3 regions of the Alteromonas sp. KC3 genome follow, and region 3 is predicted to be linked to each of the others. Evidence: predicted binding sites of a transcription regulator. Region 3 holds the regulator's gene; each other region holds the start of a gene.
The links. The regulator MetJ, encoded in region 3, represses methionine synthesis genes. The targets are predictions, from matches to a motif close to TAGACGTCTAGACGTCTA.

Region 1 (7,939 bases), 1.7 Mb from region 3:
GGAAACTATCTTCTCCGACTTTAAGTGGCCTTGGCCTTATTATGTTGGTTAGTGACAGCTCATCAATATAGGCATTTATCCCTTGATGATATTGGACTTGGTCACTGGTGTGCCATACAAGGTGCCCTAAGTGTTGTGCAAAAAAAGTGGCGTGCTGACCTGTTCCGCTGCCTATTTCAAGCACAACCTTTGAATTTGCAAACGCCCTTTCCAGTACTGCTAGAATGGGGCGCTTGTTGTTTTCACAGGCTTGACTAAAGGGTTTCTCAAACATGGCTGTATTATCAAATTCCGCTAGTCACTTAAATTGGGGCCAAGCCATTTTTCGGCTTCTTCCAGCGTCCACCTTTTGCGCTTCGCATAATCTTCAACCTGATCAGATTGAATTTTTGCTACCGCAAAATATTTGGCCTCAGGATGAGCGAAATACCAACCAGATACTGAAGCCCCTGGCCACATAGCAAAGCTTTCTGTAAGTTTCATACCTGTATGGGCTTCTACCGATAGCAAATCCCATATCAGCTGCTTTTCAGTATGCTCAGGGCAGGCCGCATAACCTGGCGCAGGTCTTATACCGCAGTATTTTTCACGTATGAGCTCGTCGTTACTGAGATCTTCATCAGCAGCATACCCCCAATAGTGCTTGCGCACTTGCTCATGAAGGTATTCTGCAAATGCTTCTGCCAGCCTGTCGGCTACTGCTTTCACCATGATACCGTTATAGTCATCGCCGGCATCAATATACTGCTGAGCCAATTCATCTTCACCAATACCACCGGTGACAGCAAACGCGCCCACAAAATCTTCCACGCCACTTGTTTTGTCAGCAACAAAATCTGCTAGGCAGTAGTTTGCAAACTTATCTTTTAGTGTTTGCTGACGAAGATGATGAGCAACACCTTGAAGCGTACTGCGTGTTTCATCAGCGTAGATTTCTATATCATCACCCACGCGATTAGCAGGAAAAAGACCAATTACACCTTTCGCTTTAAGCGAGCCAGACGCTATCACTTTATCTAACATTGCGTTGGCATCGGCAAACAATGACGAGGCTTGTTCACCAACCACTTCATCTTGAAGAATACGAGGATATTTACCCGCCAATGACCATGTGAGGAAAAATGGCGTCCAGTCGATATACTGTCGTAGTACAGATAAATCCGCCGTTACCGGGGTTACACCTAGCGCATTTGGCTTAACTGGTGGCGTTGAAAAATCAGGCTTAAAAGCGTTATCACGAGCCTGTGCCAAATTAACAGGTTTGCTTCTTGGCTTTTTACGCGCATGTTGTTCGCGAACAGTGTCATACTCTTTGGCTAATTCAGCCGCATAGATATCTCTAGACGTCTTATTAAGTAAGCGCTGACATACCCCAACGGCACGACTTGCATTAGGCACATATACCACTGGCGCATGATAATTCTGCTCTATTTTTACCGCAGTATGCGCTTTCGATGTCGTGGCACCGCCGATAAGCAGCGGTATTTCAAAGCCTTGTCTTTCCATTTCTTTGGCCACATGTACCATTTCGTCGAGCGATGGCGTAATAAGACCAGACAAACCTATCATGTCTACATTTTCGTTCTTTGCGACTTGCAAAATCGTTGCCGCTGGCACCATTACGCCCAAGTCGATGACTTCGAAATTATTACATTGAAGTACTACACCAACGATGTTCTTCCCTATGTCGTGAACATCTCCTTTCACCGTCGCAAGCAAAATCTTCCCGTTACTCTTCGCATCATCTGACTTTTCAGCTTCGATATAGGGCTGTAAATGTGCCACCGCTTTTTTCATTACACGGGCCGATTTAACGACCTGTGGCAAAAACATTTTCCCCTCACCAAACAGGTCACCAACCACATTCATGCCGTCCATTAGTGGACCTTCAATAACATGTAACGGGCGTTCAGCCTGTTGACGCGCTTCTTCAGTATCTTCGACGATGTAGTCGGTAATGCCTTTTACCAGTGCATGCTCTAAACGTTTATTGACGTTCTGCTCGCGCCAGCTCAAATCTTCTTTTGCCGCCGCTTTGCCATCACCTTGATAGTTAGGTGCAATATCCAGCAGGCGCTCTGTCGCATCACTGCGTCGGTTTAGAATGACATCTTCAACCGCATCGCGCAGTTCAGCAGGTATTTCATCATACACCTCGAGTTGACCAGCGTTAACAATCGCCATGTCCATCCCTGCGCGTATCGCATGGTACAAAAACACCGAATGCATTGCTTCGCGAACCGGATTATTACCGCGGAATGAAAAAGAAATATTCGACAAGCCGCCTGAGATATGTGAATACGGACATGTTTGTCTAATAACACGAGTGGCTTCGATAAAATCTACAGCATAGTTATCGTGCTCTTCAATACCGGTTGCTACCGCAAAAATATTGGGGTCGAAAATAATATCTTCAGGTGGAAAACCAATTTCTTCAGTTAACAACTTATAGCTGCGCTGGCAAATTTCGATTTTACGCGCTTGCGTATCAGCTTGACCGGCCTCATCAAATGCCATAACAACCGTCGCTGCACCAAAACGCTTAATCTGCTTAGCTTGACTTAAAAACTGCTCTTCGCCCTCTTTAAGCGAAATAGAATTAACGATAGCTTTACCTTGAACACACTTAAGGCCTGCTTCAATAACCTCCCATTTCGATGAATCAATCATAATGGGAACGCGACTGATGTCAGGCTCAGAAGCAATAAGGTTCAAGAAGGTGATCATGGCCTGCTTAGAATCAAGCATCGCCTCATCCATGTTGATATCGATGATCTGTGCACCGTTTTCAACTTGCTGCCTAGCAACATCAAGTGCTGCTTCATAGTCGCCTTCTAAAATAAGACGTTTAAATCGCGCCGAGCCTGTGACGTTGGTACGCTCGCCGATATTAATAAAGGTAGAAAATTCTGCGCTCACATGGCCTCCTAATGTACAAACGGCTCTAGGCCCGACAGACGCATTTTGGGTTCAAATTCAGGAATACGGCGCGGTTCCACGCCTTCTACTGCTTGCGCAATTTTTCGAATATGATCAGGTGTACTACCGCAACATCCGCCCACAATATTCACCAAGCCCGACTGTGCCCACTCTTTTAGGTGTTCGGCCATTTCAGGGCCTTCCATGTCGTACTCACCAAACTCATTCGGTAGGCCAGCGTTAGGGTGTGCTGAAATTAGGCATTCACTGATGGCCGCTACTTCATCAACATACTGTCTTAATAAATCAGGGCCAAGTGCGCAGTTGAGACCAAATGAGAACGGGTTAATGTGGCGCATTGAATAGTAAAACGCCTCAGCAGTTTGTCCTGATAACGTACGACCAGACGCATCGGTGATAGTGCCTGACACCATCACGGGCAATGATGTTCCCAACTTATCGAAAACCGTTTCAACTGCGTACGCAGCCGCCTTTGCATTAAGCGTATCGAAAATAGTTTCCAGCATGATAAGGTCAACACCGCCTTCAATAAGTGCTTCGGTTGATTCGCTGTACGCTTCTACTAGTTCGTCGAAGGTGACATTGCGTTTACCGGGGTCGTTAACGTCCGGCGATATAGACGCAGTTCGATTTGTTGGACCAAGCACCCCCGCAACATATCGCGGTTTATCAGGTGTTTTCGCAGTATATTCATCTGCCGCCTTTCGCGCTAAGCGTGCAGCCGCTAAATTAATATCGCGAGAGTGGGCCTGCATGTCGTAGTCTGCCATTGCAATCGTTGTGGCATTGAACGTGTTGGTTTCAATGATATCGGCACCCGCTTCGAAGTAGTCGCAATGTATTTGATAAATAATGTCAGGCTGAGTAATGACGAGTAAGTCGTTGTTGCCTTTAACATCGCAATGCCAGTCAGCAAATTGCTTACCTCTATAGTCGGCTTCTTCCAGTTTGTGACGCTGGATCATGGTTCCCATTGCGCCGTCCAAAATAAGAATGCGTTTTTTAGCAGCCTCGCTGAGCGTTGCTCTAGCGCTAGAAACTATCTTGTGACTCACGTGCTACCTCTTTGGCTGTGATTTTTCAGCAAGCTGATTAAGATCATACGGGGTGGTCTGGTAAACGTAATAGTTTAGCCAGTTAGTAAACAACAAACTACCATGAGAACGCCATTGGACAATAGGCGATTTCGACGGGTCATCACCTTCAAAGTAGTTCTTGGGAATCGCGGGCGTCTGGCCCGCGGCGATATCTCTAAAATATTCGTCTTTAAGCGTATCTGGGTCGTATTCAGGATGTCCCGTTACAAAAACCATGCGCTTATCATCTGATGCCACAATATAGGCACCCACCTCATCCGACTCTGCCACTACACTCAAACCATCAACACTGTTGTACTGCCAAGTGTCAATATGACCGTAGCGAGAATGTGGTGCGTAAAACGAGGGGTCAAAACCACGTAATAGTTCATTATGAGGGTCATTAACCTGATGCCGATAGACGCCTGAGAACTTTTCTTCGCGAAGCTGTCGCGTGATACCATAAAAGTGATACATGGCAGCATGGGCAGCCCAACATAAATATAGCGTAGAATTCACATGACGTTGTGCCCATTCGAGTATGGTGGTCATGGTATCCCAGTACTTTACTTCTTCATAATCAAGCAGTGCTAACGGAGCCCCGGTTACAATCAAGCCGTCGTATTTCTTATTCGCAACACTTGAAAAGTCATGATAGAAGGCGTCCATATGAGATTGTGGTGTATTTTTGGGCGCTTGATTGTCTATACGAATTAAATCGACATTTATCTGAAGTGGCGTATTAGATAGCAAACGAAGCAACTGTACTTCGGTTTCAATCTTATTTGGCATTAAGTTAAGTATGCCCACTTCAAGAGGTCGAATATCCTGATTTGCCGCTCTATCCATATCCATGGTGAATATATTTTCACCTAACAACACATTTTGTGCGGGCAATTGTTCAGGAATACGTATTGGCATAACAGGCTCCAGTCATAAAACGCTATGACTGTATTGTGACTATTACCAAGAAGATGTCAACATCTTTACGTCTAGACGTCTAAACGCCCTTTTGAAGTAGTATGGTGCTTTATGGCGTTTGTCGATGAACCATCATCAACATTTCCGCTTCGGCACGAGGGATATCACAAGCTTCAATGATTTCATCAATGCTTGCCCCTTGTTTAACGAGTTCGGCTGCTCGCTGATAAAGCCTTAAGGAGGGGTCTTGCAGTTTCTGTTCACGAAGTTGATTTTCTAACTCCGTTTGTTTTTCATCTAACGATTGAAGGTGGCGGGTAATCACTAAACTCCGCGCCTGCGCTTCCGATTGCTGATTATTTGCACTATTAGCGAGGGCTTCAATACGCGATAATTCAGCGCTATGAGATGCAGCCAGGTTATCTAAATCGGCACGAAGACGGTTGTGCTTCACTGTCAAAAACCCAACCATCAACACAAGTATGCCAATGATCACTATCAGAATTAAGTCAATTGCGGTAGGCGCTACAAGCTGCCAATCCATGGGCATAAAACCTTTGAAGAAATGAAAAAAGGCACTAACAGTGTAAGTTAGTGCCTTAAATTACTAAATGTTACTTAGCTCATCCCATTCTTCATCGCTAAGCAGCTTATTCAGGTCAACAAGGATAAGGAGTTCGCCATCGCGGTTGCTCACTCCCTGAATAAATTTAGCGCTTTCTTCAGTGCCAACATTTGGTGCACTGTCGATTTCAGAAGATTTCAGGTAAACCACCTCAGCAACACTATCTACCAAAATACCGACCACTTGCTCGTCAGATTCGATAATGACAATACGTGTGTTATCGGTAATTTCAGTGGGTGGCAACCCAAAGCGGGCGCGTGTGTCAATGACAGTAACCACATTACCGCGCAGGTTAATAATACCTAGCACATAATCAGGTGCACCGGGTACAGGGGCTATTTCGGTATAACGCAATACTTCTTGAACTTGCATTACATTAATACCGTAAGTTTCTTCACCTAAGCGATACGTTACCCATTGAAGGACTTCGTCGTTGCTGTCAGTGGCATTGTTATTTGTACTTTTGTCGCTCATGAACCTGGCTCCCAATACTATGGCGTCTGGTCGTTACTGCCTAAGCCTTTGTTAAGCATAGATATTAATTCTTCAACGTCAATTAACGCGCACATTTTTTCTTTAACCATCCCGGCTAACCAAGGACGCTTACCTGTGGACTCGCGCCATTTAACGTCATCACTTGTTAAACTGACCGTATTAACGAGCTTTTCACTCGCTAATCCCCACGCACTCTCACCTAACATTATAAGATATCGGTAGTTTAGCGATTGTGCGAGGTTTTCGTCATATTTTTCTGGCATTACCCATTTTGCTGAGTCAACAACATTCAGTTTAGACTCTCTGTACAACATTACACCCATAAACCAATCAGGCTTGCCGAATAATGGGCCAATTTTTTCAATCTGATGAATACCTCCAAGTGTAGTCAAAGGTACTGCTAATGTTAAACCTGCAACCTCAAAGAATAACGCTTGGAAATGAGAACCGAGACTATCCTTTAGTGGTATTTTTGCAGGCGCTACATATTCGCCCGCCTTTTCGTCTTCTTGAGAACGCGTTTCAGTGACGGGAACTTGCTCATCACTGTGGCTACTTTCTTGTTCTGGTTCCGCTAAAAATGAGGTAACGTCTTGTACAATTTTCTCTTGCTCGTCATCCACTGTATGAAAGCGCGTGGTAGCGCTTAGTGCCTCTTCGGCCATTTTTTGGGATGCTTGCTCAAGCAATCTAGCCGTACGCGCAGTAACATCTTCCGGTGTTTCTGGCTCTTTTAGTAGGCTATCAAGATATGCCTCCATGACGTCTTCACGGGCAAAAGGCGATTGCTTGGTCATTCTTTGTTACTTCTCCAGCACTTTTAATAATTTTGCATAAGCCGATACACCGCGCGTCTTGGGATACGCCGCCGAAATTGGCAACTGAACTAAGCTTGCATCTCTGAAATGAGTATCAACAGGAATAACACCATGCCAAACCCGCTCGCCATAATCATTCATCAACCGTTTTCTTGATGCCAAAGCCGCGTTGGTGCGCTTATCAAACATCGTTGGAATGATAATGGTATCAAACGTTTTATCTAGTGAACGCCCCATTATTTCCATCGTGCGTATCATTCTATCGAGCCCCTTTAATGCAAGGTACTCGGTCTGCGTTGGCACTATTACCTTATGACAAGCCGCCAACGCATTCACCATCAAGACCCCTAACACTGGAGGGCAATCTATAATGGCTACGTCAAATTCGTTCTCTATTTTAGCGAGTGCTTTTTTCAACACTAGCCCCATTCCCTGCTCGCTCCCCATGGTTCTATCAAGCGTAGCTAGGGCCATGGTTGCAGGTAAGACATAAAGATTGTCGATTTTCGTAGGACTTAAACAGTCCATTACGTTATCGGCGGTTATGTTATTAGATTTAATAAAAATATCGTAAACAGAATGACTTGAAGCTTCAGCGTCGATACCAAAGTAATAGCTTAAGGAAGCATGAGGGTCGGTATCGATCATCAATACCCGCTTGCCTTTTTGCGCAAGCAACCCTCCAAGGCTTACCGTAGTGGTTGTTTTACCTACGCCGCCTTTTTGATTTGCTACCGTCCACACTTTCATGTCTATTATTCCATTACACGCTTGTCTAGCGCATTTCAGATTGTATACAGCTACTTATATCGTCGATATTGATACTCTTAGACGATATATTTTCTACCGCCACAGCTTGAGGCATGCCATATACGACACAAGAATCTTGATCCTGCGCCCAAATGGTCGCCCCTAAACCTTTAAGCGTGCGACAGCCTTCTCTTCCGTCTGCGCCCATGCCTGTTAATATTACGCCAAGTACATCACCGCCATAAGCGCGAGCAATTGAGCTAAACGTTAAGTCAACACTGGGTTTGTAACTTACTTTATCGGCAGCACTGGCT
Region 2 (7,939 bases), 660 kb from region 3:
TCCAAGCGGCGAAAACGCCATTGTACTTTTCGGTGGTGCCAACCAGACCATTACTGCCAAAACAGTAATGCAAGCACTTGATGATGCGAAGCCATCTGATTGGGTACTGACGCAAAACGAAACCAGTAGCATTGAAGAAGTGCTTCGCCAAGCGAAAGAGAAACACTTAAAAGTTGCTTTCAACCCTGCTCCAATGAGTGATTCGGTTAAACAACTTCCTCTTAAGTGTGTTGATTTGCTGATTGTCAATGAAACCGAAGCAGCCGCAATTACTGAAAAAGAATCCCTTGAAGATATTGTGTCTGTGTTTAAGTCACAATGGTCACACTGTGAAGTCATTATTACATTAGGTAAAGCTGGCGTAATGATGCTGCGCAAAAACGAAGATGTTGAAGTAAAAGCATTCTCTGTTGATGCGGTAGACACAACAGCGGCTGGCGATACCTTTATTGGGTATTTCTTATCAGCATACAGCAACCATACCGATGCCAAGCAAGCACTTCGTCGTGGATGTGCCGCTTCAGCTATCGCGGTAACCCGCGAAGGTGCAGCACAGAGTATCCCTACGCAAAAAGAAGTAGATCGTTTCTTGGCGAAACACGCTAACTAGCAACACGCATTTGAGAATAAATTGATGGCACATAAAATCATTTTAGATACAGATCCGGGTATTGATGATGCAATGGCGATTTTTTTCGCTTTTCAATCTCCAGATATTGAAGTTCTTGGTTTAACGACCGTTTTCGGTAACGTTCCTGTTGATATGGCAGCACAAAACGCGCTGACCCTTTGCGAGTTGGCGGGGAAAGATATTCCCGTAACTAAAGGGGTTGGCATGCCATGGGTAGGCCCAGAATCAACCTACGCGCACTTTGTACATGGCGACTATGGTTTCGGTCACATTAAGCCTGATGCACCAAAAACTGAACTAGATCCACGCAGCTCTGCGCAATTTATTGTGGACATGGCACGTAAATACCCAGGTGAAATCACCATAGTAGCTATTGGTCCACTAGGCAACTTGGCGTTAGCACTACGCCTAGAGCCTGAACTGCCAAAGCTGGTTAAAGGTGTAAGCATTATGGGCGGCGCAGCCTTTGTTCGAGGCAACGTTACACCTGTTGCTGAAGCGAATATATGGAACGACGCAAACGCCGCTGAAATTGTGTTTGCAGCCGATTGGGACTTGACCATGTTCGGTCTAGACGTGACTAACGATGTTCCATTTGCGCCAACGTTCGTAGACGTACTTGCAGAAAAGAACCCAACCCTTGGTAGCTTCGTTCAAGAAAGTGCGCAGTTCTATATGGACTTTTACTCGCAAAACCGCGAAGACCGCGTATGTTTCTTCCACGATGCGTTCCCCATCGCGCATCTTCGTCATCCTGAGCTATTTGAGCTTACTGAAGGCCATGTTCGCGTTGGTACTGGTACGCTTGATAGAGGCCAAACGGTTGTCGCGCCTAAAGGCACAACACCAAGCCCATTGTGGAATGAAGCGAACACCATTAAGGTGGCGACTAAGGTCGACCACGCGAAACTTGAACAATTGTTTATAGATACTTACGCACTTTAAACACAGTGTGATAATGTTAAAGGGAGCTGTTGGATCAGCTCCCTTTTTTATTGTCTTCAAGGTTGAATAAAGAACGTTATGATAGCTGCGCCAATACCTGAAAATGAAAACGAACGATTAGCCGAACTATTGAGTTACGACGTACTCGATACCGAGGCTGAGCAGCTATTCGACGATCTGACGGCATTGGCATCGCAAATTTGCGAAACACCAATTGCACTCATTAGCCTTGTCGATCCCAATCGGCAATGGTTCAAATCAAGAGTAGGTCTTGATGCACAAGAAACGTCACGCGAAATAGCGTTTTGCTCTCACGCCATTTTACAAAGGGAAATATTTGAAGTTCCCGATGCTACACAAGATCCACGCTTTCACGACAACCCACTGGTAACCGGCGCGCCCGACATTCGGTTTTATGCTGGCGCTCCCTTAGTCACGCCGTCAGGTCATGCTATCGGCACCCTATGCGCTATTGACCAAAAGCCGCGAGAACTCAGCGATGAACAGCGCGCATCGTTGCTTACCTTGAGTAAGTCAGTGGTGGCCCATCTTGAACTAAAACGTAAAAATCGAGAGCTGGAACGCACTAGTCAATTTAAATCAGATTTTCTGTCTTATGTAAGTCACGAGATTCGAACGCCGCTTAATGCCATAAACACGTTTAGTCATTTGCTTGAAGTAGAAGCCAAAAAGCTAGAATTACCAATGAGTTTTAGCGGCCCGCTTTCTCATGTCACCAAAAGCGGTGAACGCTTGCTTGAAATTGTTAACTCGGTACTGGACATTAAGCAAATAGAAGCAGGAAAAATGCGTGTTATGCCAAGAGCGGTAAACACCAAAGATTTTTTCACCCATTTGTTTTCGCTTACTACTATTCGTGCACAAGACAGTAATATCACATTTACCACTAACATTGATAAGTCGGTTCCAGATTCACTTTTCTTTGACGATACCAAGCTTGGCCAAGTTGCCCTTAATATATTGTCAAATGCCATAAAATATACGCCCAGAGATAAAGCGGTTAAGGCACAGGTTAAGTACAAAAATAGTTGTCTTATTTTCACTGTTTTCGACCAAGGTATTGGCATGAGTGAAGAAGACCAAGAGCGACTTTTTACTGCGTATGAACGCATGGACAATGCCTATCAAATTAAAGGCACAGGGCTTGGTTTAAATATTTCAAAGCGCCTCGTTGAATTGATGGATGGTAGTATCAAAGTAAGCAGCAAACTCAATGAAGGCACTAGGGTAAGTATTACGCTTCCGGCTGATGAAATTAGCGCGAATCAGTTTGTTGAGGACCAGCCTCAAAGCTTTGTGGCGCAAGCCATGTTCGATAAAACTGTTAATGTACTTGTGGTGGAAGATCACGAAATAAACCAAATTGTTATCGAGACTTTGTTCGAAAAACTGGGAACCCCTGTCGCCTTGGTGAGTACTGGCGAGGAAGGTGTGGAATATGTCAAATCCAACCCTGTTGATCTCGTGCTTATGGATTTGAATCTACCCGGTATACAAGGTGATGAAGCCACCGCCCAAATTAAGGCGATAAAGCCGGAACTGCCTGTTGTAGCACTTACCGCAGATGTAATCACAGAAGCCGATGCTTTGCATAAGAAAGGGCTAGATGCAGTCCTGACTAAGCCAATAGACAGCAAAGAACTGGTAAGCATGCTAAATACCTTTCTTTGCCGAGATCAATAACCGTAGTTTGAGTTAAAAACATCAATGGTTGATTCTGTACAGCTCACCGATATGAACGCACGGGCAGCATTAAGGAAAACGCTTCGCACCGCAAGAAAGGCCATAGCAACTGATGCACAAAGGCGTGCGGCGAAGGCTATGGTTTCACAATTATTGCTTCTTTTTCCTCGTGACCAACACTGCAACGTTGCTGTGTATCTTCAAAACGATGGCGAAGTTGATTTACAAGCCTTTGTCAGTCATTGCTGGCGAGAGCTTCCCAATATCACGTTTTGTTTGCCCGTTTTGCACCCTGTATGCAAAGGACACCTGCTGTTTTTGCGTTACAGTGCGCAAACCAAAATGATTGAAAATAAGTACCGTATTAAAGAACCCCAACTCGCTTGCTACGACGTAGTACCTGCAAAAAACATAAATTTCATCTTGATGCCACTTGTTGGATTTGACACTGCGGGCAATCGGTTGGGTATGGGTGGCGGTTACTATGATAGAACACTCGCTTTTACAAAATTGGCAAACACAAAACCAACACTTATTGGTGTAGCTCACGATATCCAAGAAGTTTCAGCACTGCCTATCGCCCCTTGGGATATCCCGCTAGATGCAATTGTAACGCCTACAAGAATACTTCATTTTTAAGGTACTCCCTCACTAGATTCATTGTACTAGCACTCTCGTAAATGACGTTTAACAACAGCCGGCCGCCCAATTTTTAGCGTTCTGGTTCTTATGCAAGCGAATTAGTGCTTGCTGAATGATATGGTCAGGTTGGCTATCTATTCGTCAGTTATGTCATTTCTTTGTGGTCAATTTAAAAAAAACGCAACCAAAATACCAGTATAAGATTGATTTATATGATTTTTTTACCTTGGCGTTTAAATTGCTTTAATGGTTAATGACAATACCATCCGCATAGAAGAATAAGGAACAGGATATGTATACAGACGAAGACCTCACACTGGCGGTAAAGCAGAACATATTTAGTCAAACGGATGTAACGCAGTTTCGACAGTTCATCAACAACACCCGCAATAGCCATGCTGTTGATGAAGAAAACTTCCGCTTGATAAATGGTTTTAACGATATATTTGTCGTGATAGCCAGTGCACTTTTACTTGCGTCGCTCGCTTGGTTAGGATTTGCGGTAACACCTCCTCTTGGTGGTATCGCTCTGGCTGTTGGCTCTTGGATACTTGCCGAATACTTCGTGAATAAACGTCGTATGGCACTACCTGCAATTGCATTACTGCTTTCATTCCTACTTGGGTTGTTTGCCATTCCTATTCTATTTCGACCTGAAGTTAAAGAAATTGCGTTCATAGGCTCAGGGTTGTTAACTACCTTTGGTGCAATAGCCCATTGGATGCGTTTTAGAGTGCCCATTACCGTAGCGGCTGGAGCGGCAACACTAACGGCTGGTATTGTTGCTACCGTTGTTTATATGTTCCCAGCAACATTGCTATACATTAACCACTTCATTTTGGCGTTTGGATTAGTGATCTTCGGCCTAGCTATGTATTGGGACAGCAAAGACACAGCAAGACAAACTCGCGCTTCAGACGTTGCATTTTGGCTGCACCTTATTTCGGCGCCAATGATTGTACACCCTATATTTCAAAGTCTAGGCGTGCTTGAAGGTAGCGGCGATCTGTTTATCTCGCTTATTGTTTTGGCTCTGTACGTGCTACTTGCCATCATATCTATCGCCGTTGACCGTCGTGCCATTATGGTTTCGGCCCTGACCTATGTGGTTTACACCTTCTCAGCACTTATGGAAGACTTTGGCATGGTGTCTTCAAGCTTTGCTATCACAGGTCTGTGCATTGGTACTTCACTGCTTCTGCTTTCAGCATATTGGCATAGCTGCCGTCGCTGGGTATTAAAGCTAGTGCCTCAACAAATGCAATTAAGACTGCCAGAAGCTAAGGCGTAAGCACAAGGGCATATTGACCTTTCCCCCAACGCAGCAAAACTTCTTTTGCTGCGTTTTTCATTTTTTAAGTTCTTGTCAAAATATCCACTCGTTTAGGTGGGTTCACGTTATTTTATCGGTTACACTGCAAGCAAAAATACCCAGAGAGTAACCCTATGGATCAGAATGCAAAAAAACAGGCCGTGGCAAAGGCGGCTATTGCCTATGTAAAACCAGACAGTATTGTTGGTGTTGGTACAGGCTCAACAGTTAACTTTTTTATTGAAGAACTCGGCAAAATAAAACACCAAATAGAAGGCGCAGTATCAAGCTCTGAAGCATCTACCGAGCGCTTGAAAGCACTGGGCATTGAAGTTTTCGAACTTAACGAAGTAAGTGACCTTTCTGTGTATATCGACGGTGCTGACGAAGTGACTGAGCACAAGCATATGATAAAAGGTGGTGGCGCAGCATTAACCCGTGAAAAAATTGTTGCTGGTGCAGCCACAACGTTTGTGTGTATTGTTGACGAGAGTAAACGTGTGCCTGTTTTGGGTAAATTCCCACTGCCTGTTGAAGTTATTCCGATGGCACGTTCATTCGTTGCAAGAGAGTTAGTGAAACTTGGTGGTGATCCCGAATATCGACAAGGCGTGGTCACCGACAATGGCAATGTAATTCTTGATGTTCACAATCTTGAAATTTTAAACCCACGAGAGCTTGAACAAAAAATCAATAATATTCCAGGTGTAGTAACGAACGGTATATTCGCGCTTCGTGGCGCAGACATTGTCCTTTCTGCTACCGATACGGGTGTTGATACATATAAATAGCCTTTTTGCAGACACTGCGCGCACACGCTGGGTGCAGTGTTAGCACAATTACTACTTTTATCTTTGGCTATTTTCTGATAGCTTTCGTTTAGACGTCTAGATGGCCTTGAAGATGACCGAAGACGCCTATCATAATGAAGTGAGTTAAGACCACTCAACGTATAAAGCGGCCCTAGTGGTGAATACATACTGGTAGCAACCCTACAAAAAAGTAGTTATTGCCCACATTACATCAGCGAGAGATAGCGAGTTCATGAGCAAAGTTTCATTAGAGAAGGATAAAATCCGAATTTTATTGCTAGAAGGCGTTCACCAAAGTGCATTGGAAACCCTTAAAAGTAATGGTTATAGCAACATTGAGTTTCTTAAAACCTCGCTTCCAGAAGATGAGCTAATTGAGAAAATCAAAGACGCCCACTTTGTTGGTATTCGCTCGCGTACCCAAATTACAGAGAAAGTCGTTGAAGCAGCTCAAAAGCTAGTAGCCATTGGTTGCTTTTGTATTGGTACAAACCAAGTTGACCTTGAAGCAACGCAGCGCCGAGGTATTCCCGTATTTAACGCGCCGTTCTCAAATACCCGCTCTGTAGCAGAATTAGTACTTGGCCAAATTATTCTTCTATTGCGTCAAGTGCCCAGCAAAAATGCAAAAGCGCACCGTGGCGAGTGGGAAAAAACAGCGGTTGGTTCTTATGAAGCACGCGGTAAAACACTGGGTATTATTGGGTATGGTCACATTGGTACGCAATTGAGCATACTTGCCGAACATTTGGGTATGCGCGTTCAGTTTTTTGATATTGAAGATAAACTGGTACTGGGCAATTCAGCCCAAGTTAAGTCGCTCGAAAAGCTTCTTAACACGTCAGATGTGGTTTCTCTTCACGTACCAGAAACACCATCAACACAGAATATGATTGGGGCAGAACAACTGGCGCAAATGAAGCCTGGCAGCATATTGATTAATGCATCTCGCGGTACGGTTGTAGATATTGATGCGCTGGCAAATGCGCTTGAGAGTGGCCATTTAAACGGGGCCGCTATCGACGTATTCCCTGTTGAGCCTAAGTCGAATACCGAAGAATTTCAGTCTCCTTTGCGTAAATTCGATAATGTAATTCTAACGCCGCACGTGGGTGGTAGCACACAAGAAGCGCAAGAGAATATCGGCATTGAAGTAGCGGGTAAACTGGCCAAATACAGTGACAACGGCTCTACGTTATCTGCGGTTAACTTCCCTGAAGTATCGTTGCCAGAGCACACTGGACGTTCGCGCCTATTGCATGTTCACAAAAACCAGCCTGGTATTTTAACGCAAATTAACCAAGCATTTGCGCAAAAAGGTATCAATATAGAAGCGCAATACCTACAAACCAATGCTGAAATTGGTTACGTGGTAGTTGATGTAAAAGAAGACCGTGGCTATGAGGCATTGGCCGAATTGCAACAAATTGAAGGTACAATAAAAACCCGTATTCTTCATTAATTGTTGGGCACCACGTTTTAAACAAAAAACGCTGCAAATGCAGCGTTTTTTATATTTAACAATTAGCCACTATTGGCTTAGAAGAAATTGTACACCAAGCTAACCGCTGTTTCAGTATCAAGCTTCTCGACACCTTCTGCGACTTGCGAGTTGTGATCTAGCTTGAAAGATAAGCGCATTGAAAGGTTACCGCTAATTGTCGCAGTAAGCGCTGATTCAGCACGTGACTTCGTGTTCTCTTCACCCACTTCGGTACTGGCTGTTTGTGTGAACTTCGCCGTATCTGAAATTTTCCATGAGTAAATAGTTGAAGCACGAACGATGACGCTGTTCTGGCTTTCATCTTCCTGAGTTTCTACAAATGAATAACCCGGACCGATTGAGTACTCTAGTGTGTGCTTTTTAGTTTGAAGCACTTTTTGGTTCCAACC
Region 3 (7,939 bases):
GCTGCGCACTTTGACGCCACAATGCCACTTTTAAGAGATAGCGGCAAACTCGAAGAAATATATGGTTCGCATTATGCTCGCTCAGGGTTAGCTGAGTTTGCAGTACTTACGCCAAGCGGCATCGACTAACAGATAGGACTAAAGAGCTGCGACTAACGAGCTGGGAATAACAGTTCACAACGTCAATTAACGATATGACAGTTGATAAGATTCAATTTTAAACCCGTAAGCGCTTTCGGCACCTTTCAGCACTAACGTACCTTTTCGAGGCAAGCGTTTGAATTCTTCTGCGGCTAGGCACAGTCTGTCATGAGACAAGGTTTTGGTATCCTCAAGCAGCACTTTGTAGCGACAATGCTTTGCAGCATCCCCTTTTCGATACTTCACTTTATGCTCTGCCACATGAGAAGCAGAAACGCTATGCAGTAGATAGGGCAACGTATCATCCACTAAGAACAAACTAAAGAGCGCACCCAGTAAGGGCATTGTCACTATGGATATTTTACCGCGCACACTGCTATTTAATTGCTGTAGTTGTAGCTTATCGACATAGAGCGAGGTGTACCATAGCCACCCTACCAATAGGGTTAGTGCATATATTGCCCACGAGGAGTTATCCAACCAACGATTTGCCACACTAAAGTCGGTGAAAAGCGTCATTATTGGCCCGAGGAATAACACAAGTATTATGATGTCACAGCATCGAGTGACAACATGTCGCTCTGACCATTTGGGCTTGACTAGAGGTTTGTCGCTATCCTCACCTTCTATCTGTTCGCCCTTATACATTTCTGCGGATGATTTCTTTTGTGCAAGTGCAGCTTGCGCCGCCGCGTAACGGTCTGGATAAGCGCGTTGATCGATATTCTCCAGCACATCTTCAAGGTCCTCTACACTATAACGCGAATAGTCAGGACCTTGCTCGACACTGCCGGCATTGTGCGTACGGCTATTCATTTTTACGTCCTTTTTATTATTCCTTTTTGCTATTCCTTTTTGCTTTGGGGTGCGTTTCTGCCGGCTTATTTAGGTGAACAGTGACCTATAAGTTCCAGTACCAAATCTGGCACGTTGCTATATTCACTTTGCGCAGGCTATGTTTTGCTTTTTCAGCGTCGCGTTTAGACTCAAACGGACCTAATATCACTCTAAACCAATCGCCATTACTTCCTGTACTGTGACGTATTAGCGCTTCTAACCCTTGAAACGCAATTTTCGCTTTCATTTCTTCAGCCTGTGCACGGGTTCTAAATGATGCGCACTGCATTAAGTAGCGTTTGTCTGACTTTTCTTGTTCTTTTACTTCAACCTCTACCTCGTAGCCAGGTAGGGTTTTAATGTATTCCCATTCTTCTTCAGGTAATTCTGGTAGAGCTTCTTCTGTAGGTGCAACAGGGCGAGCTGCTTGTGTATCAACGTCTTCTTCCACATTGTCTTTGATAGACCATAAGAACGCGCCAAAACCAATAACAAGCGCAAACACGCCAACTAAACGGATAATAGGTAGTTTGGGAGAAGCAGACGAATTCATCTGTGCGTTAGCCGCAGGTTTTTTACCTTGGCTTACAGGTTTCTTTTTTTGTGTAGAGCGTCCACGAGAGACATAATCGCGTTGGGCCATAGTTGGCAAAATTCCTACTTGTTATCGTTTTTCGTTGTCGTAAGAAACGTCGTATACCAATTAAAATAATGTAAAACGAAGTTAGCTATACAAGCGATGCGCACTATCGCTGATAAAAATTCTATCGCATTGCTGCGCAACAAGCTAACTGAAATCAGTTGGATCGATATCAACTGACCAGCGTACTTTCGTCGCCTGTGGCAACGCCTGTAAAAAGGGCAGCGCGAGTCTTAATGCACTGTGCAGTGGCGCGCGTTTTTCATGGCTGCACACCAACATAAATCGAAAACGCCCTTGTCGTTTCTCAATTAAACAAGGAAACGGACCATTCATTTCAATTGCCTGCTGTTGTGAGAAAATTGCTTTGCTGCCTTGTAAGAAACGATACGCCAGTGCGCTGTCAGTTGCTTCCGCTCGAATAACAAACTGGCTGATAAAAGGCGGCAACCTAGCCGCTTTACGCTCCATTAATGCATGACGCGCGAAATGCCCATAACCATTGTGCACCAAGTCTTGCAGTAACGGATGTTGAGGGTTATGGGTCTGAAACCACATTTCTCCTGGTTTACTGGCACGCCCCGCTCTACCCGCCAGCTGGGTTACCAACTGCGCAAGTTTTTCAGGCGCACGAAAATCTGCGCTAAATAAAGCGCCATCACAATCAAGCACAGCCACCAAGGTAACGTGAGGAAAGTGATGTCCTTTAGACAAGATTTGAGTACCTATTAATAGTTGGTACTCGCGCTTGTTTATCGCGTCTAGCGTTTGATGAAGTTTATCTTTGCCACGAACAGTATCGCTGTCTATGCGTACTTGTTTTACCCCAGGAAACAGTGAGGCTAAACCTTGCTCAACCTGCTCTGTGCCCGTACCTGCAGTGACTAGCTCGCTGCTATGACACGCTTCGCAATTATTTGGCATTGCGCGAGTGCTGCTACAGTGGTGGCACTGCAAACGATTCTGCGCCTTGTGCACGGTATAGGGCCTGTCGCATCGCTTACACATTACCGTCTCACCGCAATGGTGACAGAGCATTGCTGGGGCATAGCCTCGCCTGTTTACAAACACCAACACTTGGTTTCCCGTTGTTATGTGCTGACGCATAATGGTAAGTAGACCTTGCGAAATGCCGTAATGAATGGGTTGATCGCGCGCATCAAGCACATGCTGATGCGTACTTGATGCGCCACCTGCTCGTTTCGTTAGCTGAAGATGTGCGTAGCGATTACTAAGCGCATTATTGAGGGTTTCAAGCGCTGGTGTTGCACTGCCTAACAATAACGGTATGTTATGCTGTTTTGCACGCATCGCTGCAAGGTCGCGGGCGTGATAGCGCAGACCATCCTGCTGCTTAAACGATTCATCATGCTCTTCGTCTACAATGATCATGCCTGGGTGTTTGAGCGGCGTAAAAATGGCAGACCGCGTTCCTATGATAATACCCAGTTCACCCGCACGTGCGCGCTGCCAAACATGCAAACGCGCTTTATCAGGTACTTGTGAATGCAATACGCCCACTTCAATACCAAAACGTTTTTCAAAACGCGCAACCGTTTGCGGGGTCAACCCAATTTCGGGCACCAGTATGAGTACTTGCTTGCCCTCTTTTAACAATGGCTCAATGGCCTGCAAGTAAACTTCCGTTTTACCACTTCCGGTCACACCTTCAAGTAAGCTAACAGCAAAACTGCCGTGCTGACGATTGAGCGCCGCAATAGCAACCGACTGTTCGGTATCAGGCACAGGCTTCTCACCTATGTGCAGTGTAGAAAGCCATCCATGCTCGATGAAGGTGGGAACCATGGCATCAAGCGTCACCATTCCTTTATCAATTAGTGCCTTTACCGCGGGCGCGCCATATAACTTTCTAGCTTGAGAAGCGTGTAGTTGTGACTTTAAAAGCGCTTCAAAACATGCTTTTTGCTTAGGGGCTCGGGATAGTGTATCTGCACTCTCAGCACGCCCTTGTTCGCTTAATACCAACATTTCCTGTGCTGTAGGGTCAGGAGATTCACCTTTTCGCAACAGTACCGGTAGCATGGCGTGTAATACTTCGCCCGGCGCGTGGTGATAGTATTGCCATAGCCACTGCGCCATTTTAAGCAGTACATCATCAATGATGGGCCTATCATCAATGACATCTTCAATAGGCTTTAATTTTTCAACATTTTCCACATGCGCTTCTTGCACTGTACCTACAACCACACCAACGAGTTTACGTGGCCCAAAGGGCACCACCACCCGCACGCCTTTATCTAGTGATGCGATATGCGTGTAAGTGAATAGTTGTCTTAATGGTGCAGGTACTGCGACTTGAATAAATGCCATAGTGGATTTTTGTCAGCCTTTTGAAACACGTGTTACAAGCAACCGCTGATGATACAGGTTGCCCTGCTCATTCGCCATACAAAAACCGCTTGATCAATACACGGCCTTCCTTTATTATGCGCCGCTCTTTTGCGATAGGCTGTTCTTTGAACGACTTATCATTTGAATATAAAGTTACGTATGGTGTGCAACTTCGGGTTGTATAGCGATACGGCCTTATTATGTGAGGTAATCCCATGAAACAAGGTATCCACCCAGACTACGCTGAAATCACTGCAACATGCTCTTGCGGTAACGTAATGAAAATCCGTTCAACAATGGGTAAAGACATCAACCTAGACGTATGTTCTTCTTGTCACCCATTCTACACTGGTAAGCAACGTAACGTTGATACTGGTGGTCGTGTTGATCGCTTCAAGAAGCGTTTCGGTGCATTGGGCAAAAAATAAGCCCATTACCTTTATCGGTATCGATATTAAAAAAGCGCCTATATGGCGCTTTTTTATTGCCTAGACATTAATGCAAGTGATGAGTTTGCAAATGCCTGTCCCAATTGCCACCACTCAACCGTTGACATTTTTCCTCGCTATCAAAACGTATTGAAGCAGCCTGAGACTTAATACTCTCTAAAGCAATATTCACACTGTTTATAAAGTCCATATTCCACTGCGAGGTAATTGCCGCGTTGCGCTGCGACTCAGTTTGAAACACCGCAACGACATGAGGCGCACGCCAGTGTCCAGTGTGGGTAAGCCACACAAAGCCAACACCGTCTTTCTTAGCCGCTTCGCACACATCAGTAAGCACGTTAACAAGCTTTCTATCAGTCACAAATACTTCTCCTGAACGATTACAGCCAACTGCATAAGACTGTTTTTGTTACCCACCTCCCCCACATTTAAAAATACAGTATACGTATGAGGTCGATGCCATTAATAAATCATATGAATGGCAATTATAGCGCTATATTACTGGTCTAATAAGTACGCGTCACCTACATTGGTACATGAGAATTCTGATCAGATATGTACACAGTGAAAGGCTGTGTTAGAGTTGCGATCAACAAGCGATATAGTGAGTATTAATTTTGTGAATAATACCTTACTATTGCCTGTGCACCAGCTAAGGCTGGATTAATTCTAACAAAAACGTCGTGTAACCCTTGCTGTAACATTAACAATAACAACGATAAAAATGCGTACAAGGCGTGAGCGAAGACACCGATGAACCCTACATCTAAGGATACCATTTTACATGTCAGATTTTAGACAACGCGCACTTGATTACCATGCTAAACCCACGCCGGGAAAAATTCGCGTGGAGCTTTCTACCCCGGCTGATAGCGTTGACGATCTTGCACTCGCCTATAGTCCCGGCGTTGCCGAGCCTGTCAGAGAAATAGCTGAAGATCCTGATAATGCCTATAAGTATACAGCGAAAGGCAATATGGTTGCTGTTATTAGTAACGGTACTGCTATTTTAGGACTGGGTAATCTTGGACCTTTAGCATCTAAACCTGTAATGGAAGGTAAAGCGCTTTTGTTTAAACGCTTCGCTGGACTCGATGCCATTGATATTGAAGTTAAGCACAGAACTACCGAAGAGTTTATTAACACGGTAGCCAACATTGCAGACACGTTTGGCGGTATCAACTTAGAAGATATCAAAGCGCCAGAATGTTTTGAAATAGAACAAGAACTTATCAAGCGCTGTAATATACCTGTGTTCCATGACGATCAACACGGAACAGCTATCGTTACCGCTGCGGGTATGCTTAATGCCCTTGAAATTCAAGGTAAGTCGATAGAGAGCGCCAAGATAGTGTGCATGGGCGCAGGCGCAGCAGCTGTTGCATGCATGGAGCTGCTTATTAAGTGCGGCGCGCAGCGCGAGCGTATTTACATGCTCGATAGAAAAGGGGTTATTCACACTCGTCGCGAGGATTTAACCGAACATAAAAAGCTCTTTGCAAATAATACCGACAAGCGCACCCTTGAAGACGTAATGGAAGGCGCCGATATATTTGTAGGCGTTTCTGGTCCAGATGTACTGCCTCCAGAAACGTTAGCATTAATGGCTGAAAACCCAATTGTGTTTGCTTGTTCAAACCCAGACCCAGAAATAAAGCCTGAACTTGCGCACGAAGTACGCAAAGACTTAATTATGGCCACTGGCCGTTCGGACTACCCGAACCAAGTAAACAACGTACTGTGCTTCCCATTCATCTTCCGTGGTGCACTGGATGTGCGTGCTAAAGCCATTAACGATGAGATGAAAGTGGCCGCGGTTGAAGCGCTGCGCGCTATCACTAAAGAAGAGGTGCCAGCAGAGGTACTTGCGGCAAGTAAAAGTGAGAGTTTAACGTTTGGTAAGGACTATATTATCCCGAAGCCTATGGACCCTCGCTTGTGTGAACGTATCGCGTCTGCGGTATCAAAAGCCGCTATTGAGTCTGGTGTAGCGCGCATCGTGCAAACACCAAATGCTGAATAACAATTTACTCGTACTCTAATAAAAACGGCGCTTATCTTAAGCGCCGTTTTTATTATCTATGGCCAACAATTGATTAGTCTTCGCTTACGCGTCTTCTGTCACGTCATTCTCGAAACTAGGGTCAATGCCCATCTCTTCCATAATTCGTCTAGCTTCTGCCGGCACGCGATTAGGATTGTCTTTTCTCAAATCATCATCATTGGGCAGGGGTTGCCCTGTAAATGCGTGTAGAAATGCTTCGCACAGCAACTCTGAATTGGTTGCGTGTCGTAAATTGTTTATCTGCCGACGAGTGCGTTCGTCTGTCAACGCTTTAAGCACATTAATGGGTATAGAAACAGTGACTTTCTTAACCTGTTCGCTCTTTTTACCATGCTCTGCGTAGGGGTGAATATATTTACCGTTCCATTCTGCCATTGTACTAACTCGGTCTACTCTTATTTATGTTATGAATAGAAATTCTAAACAAGTTCACGAAAAGGTCAATTGAGCAGTGTAAACCTCTTGACGTCTAGACATATATTCTTTAATTTAGACGTCTAAACGTCTATATGATTACTATTTTGAGAGAATAAGCCATGGTTTCTTACGCACAGGGTATCGATGCATTAAATCAGTCACTATCAGAGCTGCGTGATATTGATGTGTCTTTTGAGTTTTTCCCACCAAAAACCGAAGCCATGGAAAAAACACTCTGGAAATCAGTTGAGCGTCTTGCGCCGCTAAAACCAAGTTATATGTCAGTAACCTATGGTGCAAACAGTGGCGAGCGCGATAGAACACACGATGTGGTAAAGCGCATTCAACAACAAACAGGCGTAGCTGCTGTGCCGCATTTAACCTGTGTTGATGCAAGCCGTGAGGAATTAAAGCAAATTGCGCAAGATTACTGGGACTCAGGTATTCGCCGTATTGTTGCCCTGCGTGGTGACTTACCACCGGGAGTCGATAAAACAGAAATGTACGCGTCAGACTTAGTCGCATTGCTAAAAGACGTGGCTGATTTTGACATTTCAGTTGCAGCGTATCCTGAAAAACACCCTGAAGCACCTAACGCTCAATTCGATCTACTGAATTTGAAGCGCAAAGCTGAAGCGGGTGCCACTGAAGCCATTTCACAGTTCTTTTTTGATACCAGCGTATTCTTACGCTTTAGAGACCGTGCCGCCGCAGCAGGTGTAGACCTAGACCTAGTGCCAGGTATATTGCCTGTTACCAATTACCAAACTTTGGTGAAGTTTGCCGGGTTTACCAATGTGCACGTACCAGGTTGGCTACATAAAATGTTCGACGGATTAGATGAGGACGACCAAGCAACACGTAACCTTATTGGTGCCAACATTGCCATGGACCAAGTTAAAGTGTTGGCAAAAGAAGGCGTTAAGCATTTTCACTTCTACACGCTTAATCGCAGTGAGTTGAGCTATGCCATTTGTCACATGCTTGGAGTGCGCGGGAACGGATAAATAGCTTTTTACACAAAAGTTTTGCTACAAC

Region 1: metA (homoserine O-acetyltransferase MetA) is a predicted target of MetJ. The motif match lies at 5,002-5,019, and genes of this name have one in related genera.
Region 2: serA (phosphoglycerate dehydrogenase) is a predicted target of MetJ. The motif match lies at 6,115-6,132, and genes of this name have one in related genera.

The regions. Positions count from the first base shown of each region.
Region 1 is NZ_AP024235.1:1,172,240-1,180,178, reverse strand. Features, by position in the region: gene JN178_RS05245 (DUF938 domain-containing protein) at 1-274, opposite strand, end outside; gene metH (methionine synthase) at 295-2,919, opposite strand; gene JN178_RS05235 (homocysteine S-methyltransferase family protein) at 2,928-3,995, opposite strand; gene metA (homoserine O-acetyltransferase MetA) at 3,999-4,937, opposite strand; gene JN178_RS05225 (DUF2802 domain-containing protein) at 5,047-5,481, opposite strand; gene JN178_RS05220 (chemotaxis protein CheW) at 5,545-6,036, opposite strand; gene JN178_RS05215 (chemotaxis protein CheW) at 6,054-6,854, opposite strand; gene JN178_RS05210 (ParA family protein) at 6,861-7,625, opposite strand; gene JN178_RS05205 (protein-glutamate methylesterase/protein-glutamine glutaminase) at 7,651-7,939, opposite strand, start outside.
Region 2 is NZ_AP024235.1:3,347,314-3,355,252, forward strand. Features, by position in the region: gene JN178_RS14850 (ribokinase) at 1-610, shown strand, start outside; gene JN178_RS14855 (nucleoside hydrolase) at 635-1,576, shown strand; gene JN178_RS14860 (ATP-binding protein) at 1,655-3,280, shown strand; gene JN178_RS14865 (5-formyltetrahydrofolate cyclo-ligase) at 3,305-3,919, shown strand; gene JN178_RS14870 (hypothetical protein) at 4,215-5,213, shown strand; gene rpiA (ribose-5-phosphate isomerase RpiA) at 5,369-6,025, shown strand; gene serA (phosphoglycerate dehydrogenase) at 6,279-7,508, shown strand; gene JN178_RS14885 (DUF481 domain-containing protein) at 7,586-7,939, opposite strand, start outside.
Region 3 is NZ_AP024235.1:4,010,906-4,018,844, forward strand. Features, by position in the region: gene JN178_RS17675 (substrate-binding periplasmic protein) at 1-129, shown strand, start outside; gene JN178_RS17680 (hypothetical protein) at 187-957, opposite strand; gene JN178_RS17685 (SPOR domain-containing protein) at 1,043-1,621, opposite strand; gene priA (primosomal protein N') at 1,766-3,949, opposite strand; gene rpmE (50S ribosomal protein L31) at 4,186-4,398, shown strand; gene JN178_RS17700 (hypothetical protein) at 4,466-4,780, opposite strand; gene JN178_RS17705 (malic enzyme-like NAD(P)-binding protein) at 5,204-6,442, shown strand; gene metJ (met regulon transcriptional regulator MetJ) at 6,527-6,859, opposite strand; gene metF (methylenetetrahydrofolate reductase) at 7,021-7,908, shown strand.